3 regions of the Sorangium sp. So ce1153 genome follow, and region 3 is predicted to be linked to each of the others. Evidence: riboswitches for the same ligand, from Rfam matches in the RefSeq annotation. Region 3 holds a riboswitch; each other region holds the start of a gene.
What was found. Region 3 has a riboswitch for cobalamin ahead of WME85_RS16355 (dockerin type I domain-containing protein). Riboswitches for the same ligand answer to the same signal wherever they lie in the genome.
Positions count from the first base shown of each region.

Region 1: it holds a riboswitch for cobalamin, as region 3 does, so the genes downstream of both, WME85_RS07350 (TonB-dependent receptor) here and WME85_RS16355 (dockerin type I domain-containing protein) in region 3, are expected to answer to the same signal.
Region 2: it holds a riboswitch for cobalamin, as region 3 does, so the genes downstream of both, WME85_RS00780 (ribonucleoside-diphosphate reductase subunit alpha) here and WME85_RS16355 (dockerin type I domain-containing protein) in region 3, are expected to answer to the same signal.

Region 1 is NZ_CP150361.1:2,059,859-2,067,267, forward strand. It holds gene typA (translational GTPase TypA) at 1-1,133, opposite strand, end outside; cobalamin riboswitch at 1,234-1,440, shown strand; gene WME85_RS07350 (TonB-dependent receptor) at 1,677-3,992, shown strand; gene WME85_RS07355 (hypothetical protein) at 4,069-4,824, opposite strand; gene WME85_RS07360 (N-6 DNA methylase) at 4,849-7,002, shown strand; gene WME85_RS07365 (DUF4276 family protein) at 7,012-7,409, shown strand, end outside.
Region 2 is NZ_CP150361.1:210,759-218,167, forward strand. It holds gene WME85_RS00765 (nSTAND1 domain-containing NTPase) at 1-2,167, opposite strand, end outside; gene WME85_RS00770 (sigma 54-interacting transcriptional regulator) at 2,906-4,663, opposite strand; gene WME85_RS00775 (cytochrome c-type biogenesis protein) at 5,198-5,722, shown strand; cobalamin riboswitch at 5,819-6,026, shown strand; gene WME85_RS00780 (ribonucleoside-diphosphate reductase subunit alpha) at 6,285-7,409, shown strand, end outside.
Region 3 is NZ_CP150361.1:4,564,714-4,572,122, reverse strand. It holds gene WME85_RS16360 (FAD-binding oxidoreductase) at 1-1,293, shown strand, start outside; cobalamin riboswitch at 1,368-1,575, shown strand; gene WME85_RS16355 (dockerin type I domain-containing protein) at 2,016-3,479, shown strand; gene WME85_RS16350 (hypothetical protein) at 3,548-4,696, shown strand; gene WME85_RS16345 (DUF7676 family protein) at 4,777-5,370, opposite strand; gene WME85_RS16340 (ABC transporter substrate-binding protein) at 5,407-6,408, opposite strand; gene WME85_RS16335 (ABC transporter ATP-binding protein) at 6,405-7,196, opposite strand; gene WME85_RS16330 (FecCD family ABC transporter permease) at 7,189-7,409, opposite strand, start outside.

The DNA of each region.
Region 1 (7,409 bases), 2.5 Mb from region 3:
CCGAGCACCACGAAGGTGTCCGGCACCTCGGTCGGCTCGACCCGGATCGCGAGGTTCTTCATCGCCTCGCGCTCGAGCCGCTCCTTCAGGTGGCGGCTCGTCAGGTACTTCGACTGCTTGCTCTTGCCGGCGAACGTCGACGTGTTCACGCCGATCTTCATCTTGATCGTCGGCTCCTCGACCACGATCCGCGGCAGCGCCTCGGGATGCGCCGGATCCGCGATCGTGTCGCCGATCGTGACCGACTCGAGCCCGGCGATCGCGACCACCTCGCCCGCGACGGCGCTCTCGACCGCGACCCGCTTCAGCCCCTCGTAGGCGTAGAGCATCTTCACGTAGCCGCGCGACTGCCCGTCCTCGCCGAGGAGCGCGACGTCGGCGCCGGACCGGGCCGTGCCGCGGACCACGCGGCCGACGGCGAGCCGGCCCACGTAGTCGTCGTGCGTCGTGTTGCAGACGATGACCTGGAGCGGCCCGTCCGGGTCGCCCGAGGGCGCCGGGACCCGCTCGAGGATGGTCTCGAAGAGCGGCTCCAGGTTCGTGGCCTCGTGCTCGAGCTCGCGCTTCGCCTGGCCGAGCTTCGCGACGGCGTAGAGCGTCGCGAAGTCCTGCTGCGGGTCGCTCGCCTCGAGGTCGCAGAAGAGGTCGAACACCTCGGAGAGCACCTCGTGGGCGCGCGCGTCGCTGCGGTCGATCTTGTTGATGACGACGATGACCGGGAAGCCGCGCTGGAGGCACTTCGAGAGCACGAAGCGCGTCTGCGGCAGCGGGCCCTCGGCGGCGTCGACGAGGAGCAGCGCCCCGTCGGCCATCATCAGCGTGCGCTCGACCTCGCCGCCGAAGTCGGAGTGGCCGGGCGTGTCGACGATGTTGATCTTGACCCCGCGGTACCGGATGCTGGTGTTCTTCGCGAGGATGGTGATGCCGCGCTCGCGCTCGAGGTCGTTCGAGTCCATGACCCGCTCGGCCACGACCTCGTTCTCTCGGAAGGCGCCCGACTGGCGGAGCATGTGATCGACGAGCGTCGTCTTCCCGTGGTCGACGTGGGCGACGATGGCGATGTTGCGGAGATCATTACGCGGCATATACGGCGGCGGCCGTGTAGCACGCGACCCACGGAGGAGCGAGCCCATCCTCGCCAGAGGTCGAACGTCCGGCCGCCGATCTCGCGGCAGCCGCTCGCTGGCGCCGGGCTCGACGGGACGACGGTTGACAGGCGATCGAGCGCCGCCATAGGGTGCGCGCCGTGCTGGTGCCTGGGCCCTTGCCCAGGCTCAATAGGGAACCCGGTGAGAATCCGGGGCTGCCCCGCAGCGGTAAGCGAGAACGACCTCCACGACGAGCACTGGCCCGAGAGGGCTGGGAAGCGGTGGACAGTAGGAAGTCGGCCAGGCCGAGAAGCTCGCAAGCCCGAAGACCTGCCAGCGCCCGGCGACGGGGAGACATCTGGCGCCGGTTCGACCTGGGAGCCTCGAGGGAGGCGGTGAGGTCCGTGCCGTCGCAGCGTCTGCGCGCGTCCCGGAGTCCGACCCGCCCCCTCGCTGCCTCCCGGTAGCCCGCGGGGGCGAGAGGTCGGTCCAGGGCATCGCCGCCGCTGGACAGCCATCCCTCCGCGCGGCGCTCGGCGCGAGCGGCCTTGAGCCGCTCTGCGCGATGCCAGCACAAGGAGGACGCGCATGCCGCGCGAGACGATCACGAAGCGCAACGGACACCGCCTCTCACGCCACCTGCTCGCCGCACTATCGATCTCGCTGACCGTCGCGCGGCTCGCGCGCGCCGAGGTCGAGGCGCCGGAGGTGCCGGCCGCCGCACCGGGAGCTGCCCCGTCCGAGCGCAAGGAGGACACCTCGCAGCGCGCCTCCGGCACGGTGGTCGCGGGCGGCGTGGAGGCGCCCGTGGACGGCAGCGCGGGGGCGCTCGCGGACGGCGGCGGCGCGAAGGCGCTCGCGGACGGCGCGGGGGCGAGCGCCGACGGCGGCGCGATCGAGGTCACGATCCAGGCGGAGAAGCCGGCGAGCGAGGCCGCCTCGCGCGTCTCGATCGGGCATCGCGAGCTCGAGCTCAGGCCGAGGCTCCGGCCGGGCGACATCGTCGAGGCGGTCCCGGGGCTCTTCGCCGTGCAGCACGCCGGCGGCGGCAAGGCCAACCAGTACTTCCTCCGCGGCTTCGACGCGGACCACGGGACCGACGTCGCCTTCTTCGTCGACGGCGTGCCCGTCAACATGGTCAGCCACGGCCACGGGCACGGCTTCACCGATCTCTACTTCGTGATCCCGGAGCTCGTGACCGGGCTCGACGGCTACAAGGGGCCTTATTACGCGAGCATCGGCGACTTCGGCACCGCGGGCGCCGTGAACTTCCGCTTCGCCGAGAAGCTCGACGAGAGCCACGCGCAGCTCAGCCTCGGGCAGTACGGGATCGTGCGCGGCCTCGTGGTCGCCTCGCCGGATCTCGGCGACGCCTGGCGCGCGGTCGCCGCGGCGGAGGTCTACCGGAACGACGGGCCCTTCCTCAGCCCGGAGCGGCTCAAGCGCTTCAACGTGTACCTGAGGGCGACGCACGACCTGAGCCCCACCGGGAAGATCCAGATGACGTGGATGTCCTACGGATCGACCTGGCACGGCTCCGGCCAGATCCCCGCGCGCGCCGTGTGCGGCGAGGGCGAGCAGGGCCAGCTGAACCCGCCGCCGTCCGCCTACGGACAGCCGTGCATCGATCACTTCGGCTCGGTCGACCCGACCGAGGGCGGGGCCACCCAGCGGCACATGGCGTCCCTCGCGTACTCGACCGCGTGGCGGGACGCCGAACTGAGCGCGCTGGCCTACCTCGTCCGCTACCGCCTCACGCTGTACTCGAACTTCACGTTCTTCAGCGAGGACCCGGTCCACGGCGATCAGATCGAGCAGAACGACGACCGCATCGTCGGAGGCGCCGAGCTCCGGCTCCGCAAGCAGCTCGAGCACCGCGGGGTGAAGCTCACGACGTCGCTCGGCGCGCAGATCCGCGCCGACGCGATCGACAAGTCCCTCCACCACGACGAGGCGCGCGAGCGGCTCGAGGAGCGCGGCAGGGCCCACGTCGACGAGGGCCAGATCGGCGTCTTCATCGAGGAGGACGCCCGGATCCGGCGCTGGCTCCGCTTCGTGGCCGGGGTGCGCGGGCAGTGGATCGACGTCAACGTGGACGACCGGCGCGAGGACCTGGGCGCGACAGGGAACAGGTCGAGCGGCTTCCGGGGGCAGATGCAGCTCTTCCCGAAGCTCACGGCGATCGTCTCGCCCGTGGCGGCGCTCGATCTCTTCGCCCACTACGGGCGGGGCTTCCACTCGAACGACGCCCAGGGCGTGGTGCTGCGCGAGGGGGCGGCGACGCTCATCACCCCCGCGACGGGCTACGAGGTCGGCGCGAGGGCCACGCCGCTCCGCGGCCTGACGCTGAGCGCGGCGGGGTTCCTCCTCGATCTCGACTCGGAGCTCGTCTGGAGCGGCGACGCGGGCGCGACCGAGCCGTCGGGGCAGACGCGGCGCTACGGCCTGGAGATCGGCGGGCGCTACCGGCTCGGGAGCTGGCTCTTCGCCGACGCCGACGCGACCTTCACCCGCGCGCGCTTCCGGGCGAACGCGGGCAACGGGAGCGCGGTGGCCCTCGCGCCGACCCGGACGCTGACCGCGGGGGTCGGCGTCCGGCCGACGTTCGGCGCGTTCACGCCGTTCGCGGCGCTCCGGGTCAAGTCGATCGGCGCGCGGCCCGCGACCGAGGACGCGTCGCTGACGGCCGAGGGGTTCACGGTCGTCGACGCGAACGCGGGGCTCCGGTGGAAGGACGTCGAGGTGGCCGTGGACGTTCAGAACCTCTTCGACGCGACGTGGCGCGAGGTCCAGTTCGCGAGCGAGTCGCGGCTGCCGTACGAGCCGGCCGCGGTCACCGGCATCCACTACTCGCCGGGGTGGCCGTTCACGGCGATGGGGCGGGCGACGCTGTACTGGCGGTGAGGGGATGCCACGCTCGAGCCCGCGTGGCCGAGCGCGTGGCCGTGGCGTGCGCGAGGCGGCGAGGGGATGACGTTCGCTACGGAAGCGGCGGCGGCAGGAGGCAGGCTCGCGACCGGCGGTACGCGCGTGTATCGTTCGCGCAGCCATGCCGACGCCCCGCGACGTCTTGCTGCTGCTGCCCCGGGCCGAGCTCGCTGCCCTGGCCGATCGCTTCGGGGTCGACCTGCCCGACCGGCGGAAGAAGGACGCGATCATCGACGCGATGCTCTCGGCGCCAGGGCTGCAGCTCGACGAGCTGCTGCGCGCTCTGCGCATCGATGAGCTGAAAGAGCTGTGCCGCGCGCTCGGTCTTGACGTTCGGGGGCGTGACAAGGCCCTCTTCATCGCGCGTCTGCTCGAGGACCGCTCCCCTGAGAGAGCGGCGCTTGTTCACGTGGGTACACAGCGGGCAACGGCGTCCAAGCTCAGCCTGGGGAGCGGAGCGCGAGAAGGTCGGCTTACGAAGGAACAGATCGTGGGCTGCCTGCTGGAGGCAGACAAACTCCTCCGGCACGCGCTCGGTCCAAGCGGGCAGCATCGGTTGACGATCGCCGTCCTGCTCCTCCTGAAGCGTCTGAACGACGCGGAACCCTCCACGTTCGACATCGCGGTGCCTGCCCAGGCGCGATGGGCGACGGTGGAAGCGAGCCTTCCGGCGGTAGACCTGGCGCTCAACCGGGCCTGCGTGGCGCTCGAGGAGAGCAATCCGGCTCTCCAGGGCGTGCTCTCCTGGGTTGACTTCACGGACGAGCGACGCTTCGGGGATCGCGCGGAGCGCCTTCGTCTTCTCCATGAGCTCGTCCGGCCCCTCTCAGGGATGTCGTTTCGAGACGGAGATCTGGCGACGCCCGACGTGCTGGGGCGTGCCTTCCAGATGTTCCTCGAGGAGGTGGACCTCCGGGACGCCAGGCGCGTCGGTGCGCCCCACCCCACGAGCGCGGTCGCGGAGCTGATGGCGGAGCTGCTCGCCCCCTCCGAGGGGATGCGCATCTACGATCCGGCGTGTGGCTACGGCACCTCGCTGATCGCGTGCGCGACATACGTCGAGCGCCGCGGCGGAGACGGGCGAAGCCTCTCGCTCCGCGGTCAGGAAGAGAGCGTCGAAGCCTGGACGCTCGCCAGGATCAACATGCTCCTGGCCGGTCTGCCGGACGCACAGATCGACAGGGGCGACGCGCTTCGCGATCCACGCATCACCGCGGACGGTCATCTCGTGACTCACGACCGCGTCCTCTGCGTTCCGCCGATCGGCCTCACGTGGTGGGGGCATGACGTGGCGGAGCGCGACCGTGGTGCGAGCTCGCGGTACGGCGTACCTGTAGGAAATCGAATTTATTTCGCGTACTTGCAGCACATGCTCGCCAGCCTCGACCCTTCGGGGGTGCTGGCGATGCTGGCGCCCGGCGGCGTGCTGTTTGACGGAGGAGCCGAGAGGGAAATCCGCGAGAGAATGCTGCAGCACGACCTCTTCGACGCGGTGGTCGGGCTCCCGGCCAACCTGCTCCCCGCGACGAGGTTTCCCGCCGCGCTCCTCGTAATGAGCCGCGACAGGCCGGCGTCGAGAAAGCGAAAGGTGCTCTTCATCGATGCCTCGCGAGGGTTCCAGAAGGAGAGGACAAGCAACCGGCTCCGGCCCGAGGACGTGACGAAGGTCGTGACGACCTTCCGGTCGGCCAGCGATGTCCCCGGGTATGCGCGCCTCGTCGACGTCGACGAGATCGGGATGAACGGGTTCAGCCTGGCAGTGCGCCGGTACGTCGACGGCGGCGCGCCGCCAAGCGACGAAGCCCCGGTGCAGATGTGGCGGCGCGTCGAGTTAAGGAACTACCGCAGCATCGCGCAGGCCAGCGTCGATCTGGCCCCCTTCACGGTGCTCGTCGGCCCGAACGGCAGCGGTAAGTCCAACTTCGCGGACGCGATCGTGTTCGCGCGCGACGTCGCGACGGACGCCGCGACCGCGATCGAGAGGCGCGGCGGCCTCGCCGGCATCATGCGCTGGCAGCCGACGGAGGAGGATGACCGAGCCGAGGTGCAGGTGGACGTCCGCGCCGCACCATCGCGCTCGGCCCTGGAGACGGACTACCTGCGTCACCGGTTCACGATCCGCGCGAAGGGCGACGGAGCCTGGGCGTTCCACAGCGAGACGATCGAGCTCTTCGCCCGAGGCGCGCCGGTGCTCTCGGTCGAGCGGACGCCCGAGGGGCTGGAAGTGGAGACCGAGCCGGGGAGGCGCGTGATTTCGAGCGAGAGCGCCCCCAGGCTCAGCGAGACCGCGAGCGCCATGGTGTTCGCGCGCCAGCTCTTCGACGTCGCCAGGTCCACAGAGCTCCGGAACGTCTCGCGGATCCGACTCGACGCCGAGGCGATGCGAAAGCCGCAGGTCGCGACCGAGAACACGCGCCTGGACGAGTCGGGAAGCAACATCGCCGTGGCGCTCCGGAGCCTCGATGCCGAAGGACAGGTGCGCGTCCTCGCCGCCATGCAGCGGATCATCCCGGACCTCTTGCGCATCGCCGTGGAGGCGTTCGATCGATTCCTGCTCCTCAAGTTCGAGCAGCGCCAGCCTCGAGGGCGCGTGGCGCGGTTCTCGGCGAGCGAGATGTCGGAAGGCGCCCTGCGTGCGCTCGGCATCCTTGTCGCTGCCCAGCAGATGACCGGGGACGAGCTCTTGATCATCGAGGAGCCCGAGGTTGCGATCCACGTCGGAGCGGCCCAGCTGCTCTTCGACGTGCTCAAGGACGCGTCGACCAGGGGCTCCCTGCTGATCACGACGCACAGCGCCGACCTGCTCGACGCCGCTCGCGAAGAGGAGATCCTCGTGTGCTCGTACCGTGACGGCGTGACGCAGATCGGTCCGCTCTCCTCGGCGCAGCGCGAGGTCGTACGACAGGGGCTGTTCTCCGTCGCCGAGCTGATGCGTTCTGAGCCGCTGCGGATCGAGGGGGAAGAACCTGCGACCGTACAGCTCTGAGCGGCGCTCGTGAAGCGGCTCGTCTGCATCGTCGAGGGCAAGGGCGAGGTCGCCGCCATCCCGAACCTCTGCATGCGGATTCTCCGCCTGCACCTCGGAGACATTGCGTGGATCGTCGATCAGGATCCGATCCGGCAACCTCGTGGCAAGCTTGTGGACGGGACGCGCAAGAGCCCGCTGCGCCTCTGTCACGCCGATGGCGTGCGCCGCGCCGTGCTGCTCGCGCGGCAGACCCGGAACGCCGACGCCGTGCTCGTTCTGTGCGATGCGGACGACGATTGCCCCGCGACGTGGGGCCCCGACGCGGCGCGCGTGGTCAAGGGGCTCATGCCCGGCGATGCAGTCATGGCCGTTTATGAGTACGAGACGTGGTTGCTCCTCAACTTCGCGGAGGAGGCGGTGCGGCG
Region 2 (7,409 bases), 4.4 Mb from region 3:
GCTCGAAGACCGACTCCTCGCCGTCCTCGCCCTCGCGGGCGACCAGCAGCCGGCCGCGCACGAGCGCGTCGAGGGCCCCAGGCGCCCCTGGCAGCCCCTGGGCGGCGGCGAGCAGCTCGGCCTCGCTGCGGCGCGCCCGCGTGCCCTCCGCCGTGACCAGCGCGAGGAGGATGGCCCGGAGGGCGGCGCGGTGCGGCGGCGGCACGCGCGCGAGCACGCCGTCGGCGTGGCGGCCGAGCGTCGAGGGGACGCCGCCCGACGCCTCGAACGCCTCCGTCGGGATCACCCGGCGCGCCTCGTTGCGCCCCTCCCAGAGCTCGGCCAGCGCGAACTGGAGCAGCGGCAGGCCGCCCGGCGCGCCGAGGGCCTCGCGGACGAGCGTCTCCACCACGGCATCGGACTCGAAGGAGAAGCCCTTGGCCGCGGCGGGACCGATCACGGCCTCGCGCAGCCGCTCGCGGGTGAGGGGGCGGAGCAGGTACAGCGCCGCCGGGAGGTCGTCGCCGAGATCCGGGAGCGCGGAGAGGCGCGTGAGGAAATCGCTGCGCGCGGTGGCGAGGAGGCGCACGCGTCCGGTGCGGCCGACGAGGCCGTGCAGCGCCGCGGCGGCGCTCGCGGCGTCCGCCAGCGAAGCGAGGGTCGAGAGCTCCTCGAGCTGATCCACGAACAGGAGCGCGGCGCCGTGGCGCCGCACGAGGTCGCGCGCCACGGCCGCCGGCTCGGCGCGGAGGCGCACGGCCACGGTAGCCTCGTCAGCCTCATCGCCGTCGAGCAGCGGCGCGATCGCCGCCGCGAGCGCGATCAGCGGCTGCCGCCCGAGCAGGACCGTGACCGTCGCGACGGGATGACCGAGCGCGCCCTCGGCCACGGCCGGGAGCACACCGGCGCGACAGAGCGACGATTTGCCCGTGCCGGAGTCGCCGGCGACGAGCACGAAAGGATCGGCGCGGAGCCGGTCGACGATGGCCAGGATCTCGGCGCTCCGGCCGAAGAACAGGCGGCGGTGCTCGGCTTCGAACGTGAGCAGGCCGCGGTAGGGGTTGCCCTCGAAGACTGGCCCCTGCTCGACCGCCGGCGCGGCGAGCTGCTCGAGCGCCTCGCGGAGCGCGTCGCCGTCGCGGTAGCGGAGCGACGGATCGCGGAGGAGGCACCGGTCGACGATCGCGGCGAGCCGGGGATCGACGCTGGGCGCGGCCTCGGCGAGCGGGGGAGCAGGCTCGTGGATCCGCACGGCGATCGGAAGATCGGCGTGCGGGGGCGCGCCGCAGCACAGCTCGTAGACGACCATGCCCAGCGCGTAGACGTCGGCGCTCGGGGTGGCTGGCGCGAGGTCCCAGAGCTCGGGGGCCATGTAGAGAGGGGTGCCCGCGAGGCGCCGCGGCGCTGTTGGGGCCAAGCCATTCGCCGCGGACCTGGGCGCGGTGGCGCAGCACAGCGGGGCGTTATCGAGAGTGGACGCGAACGGAGCCGCGTCGGGCCCGGCCTGTCGAGCCGGAGGAGACACGAGATCGACGGTGGATAGGGCGCCAGCGCCGCCGAGCGGGGTCCGGGCGGGGGCGAGGCCGGCGCCGCCGGGCAGGACCGCTCGCGCCGTGCCCGCCGTCAGGTCGGATGTCGATGTCGCCTCGCCGCCGCTTTCGTGGATCGCGACCGGCGCATCGTCGCTGCTCGAGAGATCCTCGCCCGGGAGGAGCTCGGCCAAGCCGAAATCGAGGAGCTTGACCGTCCCGTCCTCTCCGATCATTGCGTTGGCCGGCTTGATGTCGCGGTGGAGCACGCCGCGGCGGTGCGCGGCCGCGAGACCGCGGGCGAGCTCGACGGCGATGGCGAGCGCTTGCCGCGGATCGACCGGTTTGTCGAGCTCGGCGAGATTTCGCCCGCGCACGTACTCGGACACGAGGAATGGGCGACCGCGCACGTCCCCGACGCGATAGACGGAGACCACGTTGGGGTGCGACAGCCGGGCGATCGCGCGCGCCTCGACGAAGAAACGCGCGCGGGCCGCCTCGCCCGGCGAGGGCACGTCGATGAGCTTGATGGCCACGAGCCGCGCAAGCAGCCGATCTTCGGCGAGATAGACGACCCCCATCCCTCCCCGGCCCAGCCGTCGGACGAGCCGGTACTCCTCAATCTCCTCCGGCGGCGATGTACCCCCACCACCCGTCATGTACACCGGCTCACCTTGCGCACAGAGATATCGCGCCCGAGCGCTGAAGTCGAATGTACAGTGTCCCTTCCCGCGCCAACCTTGGGCTGCGCTCCTCGATTGGCTGCCAGCGGCGGGAGGCATGACGCTGGTGAGCTCGTAGAGAGCACAATATTTCTGTGCTGGACATACCGATATCGATCGTCCCGAAATCCGAGCGGGAAGCACGGACATCCATCCCGTCCGAGGTCGGCGTCGACCTGGGGGAGGCGGCGCTCTCCGCAAGGTCTCACGAAAGCTACGGCGCACGCGTCCTGTACGTCGTCCGGGGTTGCCCCGCCCCACCCGGAGTCTGCGGATCTCCGCACGGTCCGGACAGCTCACCCGTCATCGAGCATGACGGTGGAACACGATTCGGAATGCAGCGGGTGCCACGATCCTCGGATACCTGTGCCTTGCTCGAGGCTCCCGGCTGTTGCCGGGCGGAGGACATCCGTGGCATCTACGGATGAATCCTCGCGGACTGGGCTCCCTCCGTCGACAGATGCTTCGCCGTGGAGTCGTGCGACTGCGGTCTCAGCGACTCTGGCAGCTGCTACAAACGGACCGGCGGCCCTGATGAAGCGCGGTACCCCTGGTAACGCATGGGGCTCCGCCCGTGCGATGGAAGGAGAGCTCCCGCACGGAGGCCATCGACGTCGAGGGCCGGCCCGCCCGCGCGAGAAGCTTCCGGAGATCGTTTTGGAGCGGCTTTCGCCCTCACGTGGACCGCTTCCCCGCCCGCGCGGAGATGCCGTATTGCTTGAGCTTGGACGTGAAGGTGCGGATAGGCATCCCGAGGAGTGCCGCAGCCCGTGTCTGGATCCCGTCCGCAGCGTCGAGCGCCTGACGCATGCGCGTGCACTCGAGATCTCGGAGCTCCTCGGCGACGGGCCGGAAGCGCGAGGGAGCAGCGGCCGGCGGCGCCGAAGCGTCCGGCGCGGGCCGCGATCGGACATCGACGCCGGCGATGCGCTCGGGCAGATTCCACGGCTCGATCACGGGGCCGTCCGCCGTGGCGGCGGCGTACTCCATGGCGTTCTTGAGCTCGCGTACGTTGCCGGGGAACGGGTGCGCGAAGAGCGCGGCGAGCGTGGCTTCCGAAAGATCGAGCGCGGGCTGCCCGGTCCGGGCGGACGCCTCGGCGAGGAAGAGGCGAGCCAAGATCGGCAGCTCACGCCGCCTGTGCCGCAGCGGGGGCAGCTCCACGACGCCGACGCTCAGCCGGAAGAGCAAGTCTTGACGGAAACGGCCGGCGCCGACCTCAGCCTCCAGATTGCGGTTCGTGGCAGCGACGATGCGGATGTCCACATCGCGCTCGCGTACGTCGCCGAGGCGCGTGATCCGCTTCGCTTCGAGCGCGCGGAGCAGCTTGGCCTGCACGCCGAGGGGCAGCTCGCCGACCTCGTCGAGGAAGACGGTGCCGCCGTGCGCTCGCTCCAGCAAGCCTGCCTTCGGCGCCCGCGCTTCCGAAAATGCGCCCCTCTCGTAGCCGAAGAGCTCACTCTCCACGAGCGTCTCGGGGAGGGCTGCGCAGTTGAGCGTGACGAGCGGCTTGGGAGCCCGCGCAGACCAGTGGTGCACGGCTGCGGCGGCGTTCTCTTTGCCGGCCCCGGTCTCGCCGAGGACGAGAACGGGCAGATCGCTCGCCGCGAGGCGCCGGATCAGCTCGAAGAGCCGGATCATGGCCGCGTCGGCGACCACGATGGCACGCCCGCCGATAACGTGCCGAACGGCGGTCTCCGAGGCAGAGGCGATCGCCCCCGGGGCGGCGACCGCCGCGGCCGTGCGCGCACCCGCGAGGAGTGTCTCTGTGTCGCCGCCGTCGAACGGGTAGGAAGCCAGTCCGCCGCGCGCCTCGGGCGCCAGCGGCGCGATTGCCTCGATCACGTCGAGCGCCGCGCTGCGCGCCGCGTCTCCGCCGAGGTCGGGAAATCCGATAGCCATGTGAGAGAGGCCATCCCAGGCGACGATGTCCACGAGGCGGAGCGCCGAGAGCGCCCGCTGCATGAGCGCCGCGCGATCCGGGACTGAGCCGATTGATACGACTGCCAGGCCGAACGGTCGCGCGAAGTCCGCGGCGCGCTCGAGCTCCTCCTCGACGCGCCGGCGCAGCCGGCCCATGTCGACGAGAGCGCTGCCCCTGGACGGCAGCTCGCGCCGGAGGATCAGCGTGGCGTCGCCGATGGTGACGACGTCGCCTGAGCCGAGCGCACGCGAGCCTTCGATGCGCTCGCCATTGACGAGCGTCCCATTGTGACTGCCGAGATCGGTGATCCCGATCTCGCCGCCAGAGGCGATGAGCTTGGCGTGCCGCCGAGAGACCGCGGTGGTGTCGATCCTGACGTCGGCCTCGTCGCTGCGCCCCAAGATGAGCACACCGTCGTGGGGGAGGGCGCGCCGGTACGACGACGACGCGTCGATTACGAGGAGATAGGAGCAGGTTTCCGGGCGGTCCGGGGAGTCCTGCAGGTCCAAGGTTTGAGTCGTCAGCGGCGAGTGCGCGGGGCGGCCCACGAGCCCAAGATTATCCTCGAACTCTGGCGTAAGCAAGTTCCGAGCCTCCTCCTTTCGACGGAGGGATCTCCTGAGCGATCAGGGGTCGCAGGACGTAGTGCACGAGCGCCTCCCTCGCCGAGGACTTGCACCTCACGCCTTTCTCTTTCTGCTCCACGTGACCACGCCGGACGCGCGAGGAGGAGAGGACCTCGTGCGGCATGCGCGCGACATCAGGTGGCCTCCTGCGGCATGCGCGCGACATCAAGTGGAGCGGGGGAGGCCGGGCAATGCGTCACGGTGTCGCACCTCGTCGAACAATGCAGCCGTAACCCTTCATTCGGCGCGCACATGGCCGCGTGACGACGAGCGCGACATCGTGTCGCAGGGCCTTGGCGGCCGGCGGCGCTAGCCTGTTTCGCCATGATCCAGAGAGCGCACGGCGGGTCTGCGAATGACGCGCCCCGTTCCCTTCACGGCGCGCGCGAGGTGAGCTCGCCCCTGCGTGTCCGATCGATGCGGAGCTCGCGCTGGCGCCGCGCGGCGGCGCTGGCCGCCGCCGTCGCTGGCGTGGCGCTCAGTATCAGCGGCAGGGCCGAGCCCGCGACGCCCAGCGAGGCCGCGGCCGAGCTCGTCGACTCGACCCCGGCGCCCGGCGAGAGGGCGCTCGCAGCGCGTCTGCTCGCGCCTTGTTGCTGGGATCAGACGCTCGATGTCCACGAATCGGAGGTGGCGCGCGATCTTCGTCGCGAGATCCGCGCGCGTCTCCGTCGGGGGGAGGCGGCCGACGTCATCGAGCAGGACCTCGTCGCGCGCTATGGCGACCGCCTCCGTGCGGCGCCTTCGTCCGGCGTCCTCGGCAAGGTCGCCCTGGGCTTGATGCTCGGCATCGCGGTGGCCTTCCTCGGTATCTTCGCCCTGCTGCGCTCGTGGAGGCGCAGCGACGCGCAGCCAGCTCCGTCCAGCGTCGCCCTCCCGGCGGCAGCTCGCGACGAGTACGATGAGCGCCTCGACGACGAGCTCCGGGAGCGCGACGCATGACCGCATCCCTCCTTATCGTGATCGCGCCAGGGCGCGGTTGTCGCTCCGCTCGCCCGGCACCCCAACATCTCGCTTGACCGGACTCCCGCACCGCAATATGTAGTGGCTCATGTTGGTGCCTCGGGCTTCGGCCCGGGGCTCAAAAGGGAACCCGGTGTGAATCCGGGGCTGCCCCGCAGCGGTAAGCGAGAACGATCTCCACGACGAGCACTGGCCCTCGGGCTGGGAAGCGGTGGACCGTAGGAAGCCGGCGAGAGCCGGAGCGCTCGCGAGCCCGAAGACCTGCCAACATCCAGCGTCGGGGAGACATCCCGCGCCGGTTTGACCTGGAAGCCTCGTGGGAGGGCGGTAGGTCCGAGCTGGCGCAGACTCTTGCGCTTGTCCCGGTTCCGACCCCCTCCCGCGTTGTCTTCCTTTCGCCCGCGGGGGCGAGCGGTCGGTCCGAAGGGCTCTCCTGGAGAGCCTCGCGCGCTCGCGCACATCGGCTGGCCTCTTCGCTCTCGCGGTCTCGACGCGAGCGGTCCGGTACCGCTCCGAACGAAGCTCGACGAGGAGGATTGCCATGCTGAGCGACACAGGGACGACGAGCAACGGCGCGGCGCCGTTGCGGCAGCGGAGCGCGAGGAGCGGAGGCGCGGAGGAGGCGCTCCCGCACACGACGATGCGGGTGAAGAAGCGCAACGGGTCGAGCGAGCCTGTCGACGTCAACAAGATCGTCCGGGCGGTGAGCCGCTCTTGCGCGGCCCTGGCCGACGTGGACGCGCTCCGCGTCGCCACCAAGACCATCAGCGGCCTCTACGACGGCGCGACCACGCGCGAGCTCGACCAGCTCTCCATCCAGACGGCGGCGTCGCTCATCGCCGAGGAGCCGCAGTACGCGAAGCTCGCGGCGCGCCTGCTCGCCACCTATATCGACAAGGAGGTCCGCAACCAGGAGATCCACGCCTTCTCCCAGTCCGTCGCCGCCGGGCGGCGGCTCGGCCTCATCAACGAGCGGCTCCACGGCTTCGTCGCGCAGAACGCCCGCAAGCTGAACGACGCGATCGAGCCGGGGCGGGACCACGAGCTCGAGTACTTCGGCCTGCGCACCCTCTACGATCGCTACCTCCTCAAGCACCCCGAGACGCGCCTCGTCCTCGAGTCGCCGCAGCAGTTCTTCCTCCGAATCGCCTGCGCGCTGTCCGAGACGGCGGCGCAGGCCGTCGAGCTCTATCACCTGTTCTCGTCGCTCGATTACCTCCCGAGCTCGCCCACGATGTTCAACGCCGGGACGAGCCACGAGCAGCTCTCGAGCTGCTTCCTGCTCGACTCGCCCGAGGACCACCTCGAGACCATTTACCAGCGCTACACCGATGTCGCGATGCTCTCGAAGTTTTCGGGTGGCATCGGGCTCGCCTACCACCGCGTGCGGTCGCGCGGCTCGCTCATCGAGAGCACCAACGGGCATTCCAGCGGCATCGTGCCGTGGCTCAAGACGCTCGACGCGTCGGTCGCGGCCGTGAACCAGGGCGGCAAGCGCAAGGGCGCCTGCTGCGTCTACCTCGAGCCGTGGCACGCCGACGTCGAGGAGTTCCTCGCGCTGCGCGACAGCACGGGCGACGAGGCCGCGCGCACGCACAACCTGAACCTCGCGAACTGGGTCCCGGACCTGTTCATGAAGCGGGTCGAGGCGGACGGCGAATGGAGC
Region 3 (7,409 bases):
GCCCTGCGCTTGCCTGTCGACGAAGCGCGCGTCGTCGTCGTGCTGGACATGCGCCGTATGAACAAGCTGCGCTGGGTGGACCCGGTGAACCGCACGGCGTGCATCGAGGCGGGCGCCACCGGCCGGCATATCGCCGCCGAGCTGGCCAAGCACGGGCTGACGCTCGGACACGAGCCCGACAGCGCGGAGTTCTCGACGCTCGGCGGGTGGATCGCCACGAACGCCAGCGGGATGAAGAAGAACCGCTACGGCAATGTCGAGGACATCGTGCTCGATGTCACGGCAGTGACGGCCCGAGGCGTGATTGAACGTCCCGCCGTGGGCCCGCGCGAGAGCGTCGGCGTGAACCCGAAGACCTTCCTGTTCGGGAGCGAGGGGAACCTCGGCATCATCACCAGCGCGGTGGTCAAGGTCTGGCCCCTGCCCGAGGTGCAGCGCTACGCGAGCGTGATCTTCCCGGACCTCGAGCGCGGCTTCAAGTTCCTCTACGACCTGCAACAGAGCGGCGCCGTTCCCGCGAGCGTGCGCGTGATGGACAACACCCAGTTCCACTTCGGACAGGCGCTGAAGCCGGCCTCGAAGGGCCTCGCCGCACGGCTCAAGAGCCGAGCAGAGGCGCTCGTGGTGACGCGGATCAAGGGCTTCGATCCGCACAAGATGTGCGTGGCGACGGTGGTCTTCGAAGGCACGGCCGCGGAGGTCGCCTTCCAGGAGCGGACGCTCGGGGATATCGCGGCGCGCCATGGTGGCCTCCAGGGAGGCGCCGCCAACGGAGAGCGTGGCTACCAGCTCACTTTCGGCATCGCGTACATCCGCGATCTGGCGTTCGAGCACTGGGCCATTGCGGAGAGCTTCGAGACGAGCGTGCCATGGTCGCGCGCGCTCGAGCTCTACGAGCGGGTCAAGCGCCGCGTGGAGCTCGAGCACGAGCGCCGCAGGCTACCCGGACGACCCTTCTTCACCGGTCGGCTCACGCAGGTCTATTCGACTGGCGTCGCGATGTACTTCTATCTCGGTTTCTACGCGAAGGGCGTCGCCGATCCCGTCGCGGAGTATGCCGCCCTCGAGCACGCGGCGCGTGAGGAGATCCTCGCCTCCGGCGGCACGCTCTCGCACCACCACGGTGTGGGGAAGATCCGGCAGGACTTCCTCGACGTGGTGTACTCCGAGGGCGCGCGGACGGTCGTCCGCGAGGTCAAGCGCGCGCTCGATCCGGACAACCTCTTCGGCGCCTCGAACCACGGCGTGCGCGGCGCAGTGGCGCTGGCCGGCGAGACGGAGCAGGCGCCGTGACCGCGCAGCCGTTCGGCGCGGCGGAGATCCTGTGATCGGCGGACATCTCGCTTGACCTGCGCCCCGCACCGCAATATGTAGTGCCCTATGTTGGTGCCTCGGGCTTCGGCCCGGGGCTCAAAAGGGAACCCGGTGTGAATCCGGGGCTGCCCCGCAGCGGTAAGCGAGAACGATCTCCACGACGAGCACTGGCCCTCGGGCTGGGAAGCGGTGGACCGTAGGAAGCCGGCGAGAGCCGGAGCGCTCGCAAGCCCGAAGACCTGCCAACATCCAGCGTCGGGGAGACATCCCGCGCCGGTTTGACCTGGAAGCCTCGAGGGAGGCGGGGAGGTCCGAGCTGGCGCAGACCCTCGCGCCTGTCCCGGTTCCGACCCGTTCCCCGCGCTTTCTTCTCAGTCGCCCGCGGGGGCGAGGGGTCGGTCCGATGATCAATTCCGAAGGTTCAGCGCCGCTGCGCTTCGCGGCTGGCTCCGTGGTGCGCTCCGCTCTCGCGTCGCGCGGTCGGGCGTCCCCACGAGCGCAGCGGGCGAAGAGAGGCTTCGTATCGAGCCATTCCGGTCGAAGATCGACAGGACGCCGTCGTCCCGCATGTCGTCGCGACAACGCGTGACCACGCGCGCTCCGTCGCGCTCCGGAGACAGCTCAGCTGTCGAGCGCGACGCGGGTGCGCAGGCGCGCGTCCTCTCCTTCACGGCAGTAGGGTTCACATCGAAAGAGGCCTCATGCGCACTTCTGCATCTCTCGTCGCCGCAGCGTTCCTCCTGCTCTCACCGCCGGCGTTCGCGGACGCCTTCGACGAGTACGCGGGGAACACGTCGTATACGTTCAACCTCCCCGCCATCGCCGACGGGTGGTCCGTGGCCCTGGACGGGTTCCCCACGACACTAGAGGAGATCGACGGCTACGAGCTGGCCGGTCGGCTCCTCGTCGCCAACGATCAGACCTTGTACCTCCAGAAGAACTATGGATCGAGCGTCTACGTGCCTGTCGCGACGCTGAGCGACGGGCCGATGGATCCGAGCTTCCTCGCCATCTCGCCGGACGGCAGCACGATCGCGCTCGGCGTCGGCTACGGGGCGCCGCTGCTGGTGTTCCCGAGCTCGATCCTCAGCATCACCTCGCCGCCCGACCTGCTCAGCCACGTGGACGTGATCGAGCTCGACGTCGAGTACTACGACGGAGCCTGGTACGGGAACGACGCGCTCGTCGTCAACGGCGGCTGGAACGGCCCGGGCGGCTACGCGAGCGGCGTCTACGCCCTGGATCTGACGGCGTCGCCGATCGCGGAGATCCCGCTGATCACGAGCATTCCCGGCGCCTCCGGGGGGATCGCGGTGGACTCCGAGGGCAACCTCGTCACCGGGATCGGCTACAAGACCTCGCCCAACCGGACGGGCGAGCTCCGGATCTGGGCGGCGGCCGACATCCAGGACGTCATCGACGGCACCTCGAGCGCTTACGCATACGGCGGCAGCGAGGGCTCGCTCCTGGCGAGCAACGTGCTGAGCGCGGCGGCGCTCGGCTTCGACGAGGACGACACCCTGCACGTGGGCGGCGGAGACGCGTTCGGCGTCGGCGGCGCCAGCGAGAACGGCTATGCCGCGCTCATCCGCGCCAGCGTCGTCGCGAGCGTCGTCGGGGGCAGCCAGACGCCGGTGAACGAGGCGAGCTCGTCGCAGTACCTCGAGCTCGTACCCGACGCCTGCGAGGACGACGGCGCGACGTCGCCCATCGCGTTCGTCGGCCACACGAGCGCCCTGGCGATCGCCTGGAACCCGTCGGGGGACGAGTACTCGTCGCCCGCGGGGCAGTGCTACTCGGCCGGGAGCGCCTCGGATTATTGGGAGATCGGGGTGACACCGAAGGTGACGCTGTACTTCCCCGACGGCGCGCCGGACGCCGACAGCGACGGCGTGCCCGACGGCGCGGACAACGCCTACCTGACGGCGAACGCGAACCAGCGAGACACCAACGGCGACGGCTTCGGGAACATCGCGGACGCGGATCTCGACAATGACGGCGACGTGGACACGGGCGATTACAGCATCCTGATGGCGGCGTGGAACACCCAGCTGGGCAACCCCGGGTACAACCAGCACGCCGACTTCAACGGCGATGGGAACATCAACACCGCCGATTACAACATCTATCTCGCGCGGTACGGCACGTCGGCGCCGTTCTACTGAGCAGCACGCGGGCCGCGCGCCGCGTCGGAGCCGTTCCGACGCGGCGCGCGGCCGCTTTCGGAGGTCTCATGATGTATCGTATCGCGCGCGCAGGCGCGCTCCTGTCGTTGCTCACGATCATCGCCTGTTCCTCGGAGGACTCCCCTTCCGGGAGCGGGTCCGGGGGAGCGGGCGGAACGGCCGCGCAGGGCTCCGGCGGCGCGGCAGGTCAGGGAGGGGCCGCTGGATCGGGCGGCGGGGCGACCACGTCGTCGAGCGACGCCGGGAGCGGCGCGGGCGGCGCGGCGACCACCAGCGGCTCGGGCGGCGCAGGCGGCGACGGCGGCGCGGGCGGGAGCGGCGCGGGCGGAGGGGCGACCACGGGCGGCGCTGGGGGCGACGGCGGCGCTGCGACCACGGGCGGCGCTGGGGGCGACGGCGGCGCGGGCGGGAGCGGCACTGGCGACGCGGCGACGACGGGCGGCGCTGGGGGCGACGGCGGCGCTGCGACCACGGGCGGCGGCGCTGGGGGCGACGGCGGCGCGGGCGGCGCGGTGACCACGGACGGCGCCGGGGGCGACGGCGGCGCGGGCGGCGCTGCGACCACGGGCGGCGCAGGGGGCGACGGCGGCGCGGGCGGCGCGGGGGGCGGCGGCGAGGCGTGCACGGGCTTCGAGACGGTGTTCGCCTCCGAGGTCGTGACCCACCTCTTCGGGCCAGGTCCGAGCTATGGACAGGACAAGTTCCCGGAGATCGCCTTCGGACCTCCCAGGGGCGGCGGTTGCTGCGGGGGCTCGACCGACGTGGTGTCTCTCGGCAACGGCGGCACCGTCACATTCGGCTTCTCCGGCAACCTCATCGTCGACGGGCCAGGCCCGGACTTCATCGTGTTCGAGAACGCGTTCGAGACCAGCCCGACGACCGTCTTCGCCGAGCTCGCGACCGTCGAGGTGAGCCAGAACGGCGTCGACTGGATAGCCTTTCCATGCACGGCCACGGCGGCCCCCTACGGCTCCTGCGCCGGCTGGCACCCCGTGCTGGCGAACTCCAAGACGAACTCCATCGATTCGACCGACCCCGAGGTCGCCGGCGGCGACGCATTCGACCTCGCCGACCTCGACCTCCGCTTCGCGCGCTACGTGCGAATCACGGATCGTCCGGACTTGACCGGAGCGACAGGCGTCTTCGATCTCGACGCCGTGGCGATAGCGAACGCATCCTGCCCCCAGGGCCGGTGATTCGGCCGATCCATCTCGGCAGCGCCCTCGCTCGCTCGCCCGGCCCGCAGCTCACGCCGTCGATCGGGCGGAGGCTCCAGCTACCCGCACATGCGCGGGCGCCGAGGGTCATCGACCGGCGCGGGCTCGGGCGGCACGCCCGCGAAGCGCGCGCGCAGGTCCATCCAGAGCGCGAGCCTCGACCAGTCCGGCTCCTTGACGGGCTTCGTGCGCTCCGGATTGAGCCACGGGTTCGGGAAGAACACCGTCATCATCTGCTCGTTTCGACCGTTCCAGAGCCTCAATCCCCAGCTCCTCGCCCGTCCATCCGCGTCGCGGTCGCGGTAGAACGCGGCCCGCGCGCACTGCCGCCATCGCGCGAGCTCCGGGGGCGTCGGCCGCGCCTTCGTTCCCTTGTGGTCGCCGACGCAGAGGTGGAAGTGCCACGCGCCCGGCTCGTCCGGCCCGATCGTGAAGTAGCCGTCGAGGTAGCCGACCCGGGGCTTGCTCGCGAACCGGAGCTCGAACACGGCGCCCTGGAGGCACGGGCCGAAATCGATGTCGCTCCAGTGGTCCTCGAACAGGACCCTCACCAGCTCACGATACGTCGCCTCCGCCAGCGGCACATCGAAGTACTCCGTCGTGGTCCCGTCAAGGTTGCGCTCGGTCGAGCGTTCAGCCGCGTCGTCGCTCATCTTGTCCATCTCCAGCTTGGCAGCGTTGCAAACGGGTCACTCGCCGCCCGCGCGCGCTTCGCCCAGCGCCGGGGGAGCGCCATGGACGGCCTCTCGAACGGCCAGGGCGGCGTCGAGCATCGATGGCCCCGGATCGCCGAGGAGCGCGTCATCGAGCTCGACCACGCCGCCGGGCGCGCTGCAGGCGCGGAGCCGGTCGAGACCGGCCTGGCCGCACAAGATCTTCCGCATCCCCGTGTTCGTCACCAGGACATCGGGATCGAGCGTCAGGACCTGCTCCGGCGTGTACTCCGGCCAGTCGCGGTGCACGGCCGCTGCCGCGTCGATCAGCCCTGCCGAGGCGAGCACGTCGTGGTAGCTGGTGCCCGCCGTGCCTCCGAAGAGGCGGCCGCCGTAACCGCTCAGGTACATGCCGCGACGGCGCTGCCGGGGCTGGATATCGGCGGCCACCGCGGCCATGCCCTGCACGAGGGCCGTCGCGAGCCGCCGGCCGCGCTCCGGGTGGCCGACCAGCGCGGCGACCTCGTGCACGTTGGGGACGAGGGTCGCGAGCCCGCGCATCGGGCCGAGGTCGTAGACGGTCAGGCCCGCGTCGCGCAGGCGCGCGATCCGGCGCGGATCGCCGTAGCCGTTGAGGAGGACGAGATCCGGCTGGAGCGCGAGGAGCGCCTCGATGTCGGCGGTGTCCTCGACGCGGGCCTTGCTCGCGTACCGGTAGCCGCGCGGCGAGCGGCGCGCGCCATACCCGGTGAACGCGACGACGCGGTCGGGCTCGCAGAGCTCCACGAGCAGCTCGTCCGCAACCGTGCTCGCCGACGCGATCCTGCGGAAGTCGCGGAGCGTGACCGCGACCCCCGCGTGATCCTCGAGCGAGGTCGAGCTCCCCTCGGGAACGGCGGCGTCGACCGAGCGCGCGGCCGCGTCGTGCCGACCGGCCAGCGCGCGCTGGTCGGAGGAGCGCGGCAGCGCGGCCGCGGCCACCGACAGGGCGAGCGCGCCGGTGAGCGCGCCATGGTTGAGCCAGGAGATGGCCTTCATGGCAGCGATCCTCCGCGACGGGCCTCATTTTCAGCGGGCAGCCGGAAGCCGAGCGCGCCGCCTGGAACGAGCCGCACGTCGTAGATCGACTCCACGGCGCCGGGCTTGATGACGTCGCGCGTCTCGCCCTGCTGGCGGAGCCGGCCGCCCTCCATGAGCACCGCGGCGTCGGTCCAGTCGAGCGCCTCCGCCAGCGGGTGGAGCACCACGACGACGCAGTAGCCGTCGGCCGCGAGGCGCCGGAGCAGCGCGTAGAGGCGGAGGGCGTGCCCGACGTCGAGCGCAGCGGTGGGCTCGTCGAGCAGCAGGATCCTGGCCTCCGTCGCGATCGCCCGCGCGAGGAGCACGCGCTGCCGCTCGCCCTGCGACAGCGCGGTGAAGGGGCGGGAGGCGAGCGGCGCGGTGTTCGTCAGCCGCAACGCGCGATCGACCGCTTCTTCGGCGGCCGCGGTGGCGCGCACGCGCCCGACGTGGTGCGCGTACCGGCCCTGCGCGACGACGCTCGCGACAGCGAGCGGCGAGCGGAGCTCGGACTGCTGCGGGACGTACGCGGCGAGGCGCGCCCGCTCGTGCGCGTGGAGCTCGCGCGCGCGAAGTCCGTTCAGCCGGATGTCCCCGTCGAAGGGCACGACGCCGGCGAGCGCCTTGAGGAGGGAGGATTTGCCCGCCCCGTTCGGGCCGAGCACGGCGAGCACGCCGCCGAAGGGCGCCGTGAACGACACGTCGTCGACGACGACCCGCCCCCCGCGACGGACGCGCAGCCCGGACACACCGACGGCTTCAGGCACGCTCCGCCTCCCGCTGCGAGCGCGCCAACAGCACCAGGAAGGCCGGCGCGCCGATGAGCCCGGTGATGACGCCGAGCGGCACCTCCCCGCGCGCAGGCAACAGGCGCGCGACCAGATCGCACGAGGCGACGAAGACGGCGCCGCCCAGCGCCGCGACGGGGATCAGGCGCCGGTGGTCGACGCCGAGGAACGGCCTCAGCGCGTGCGGCACGA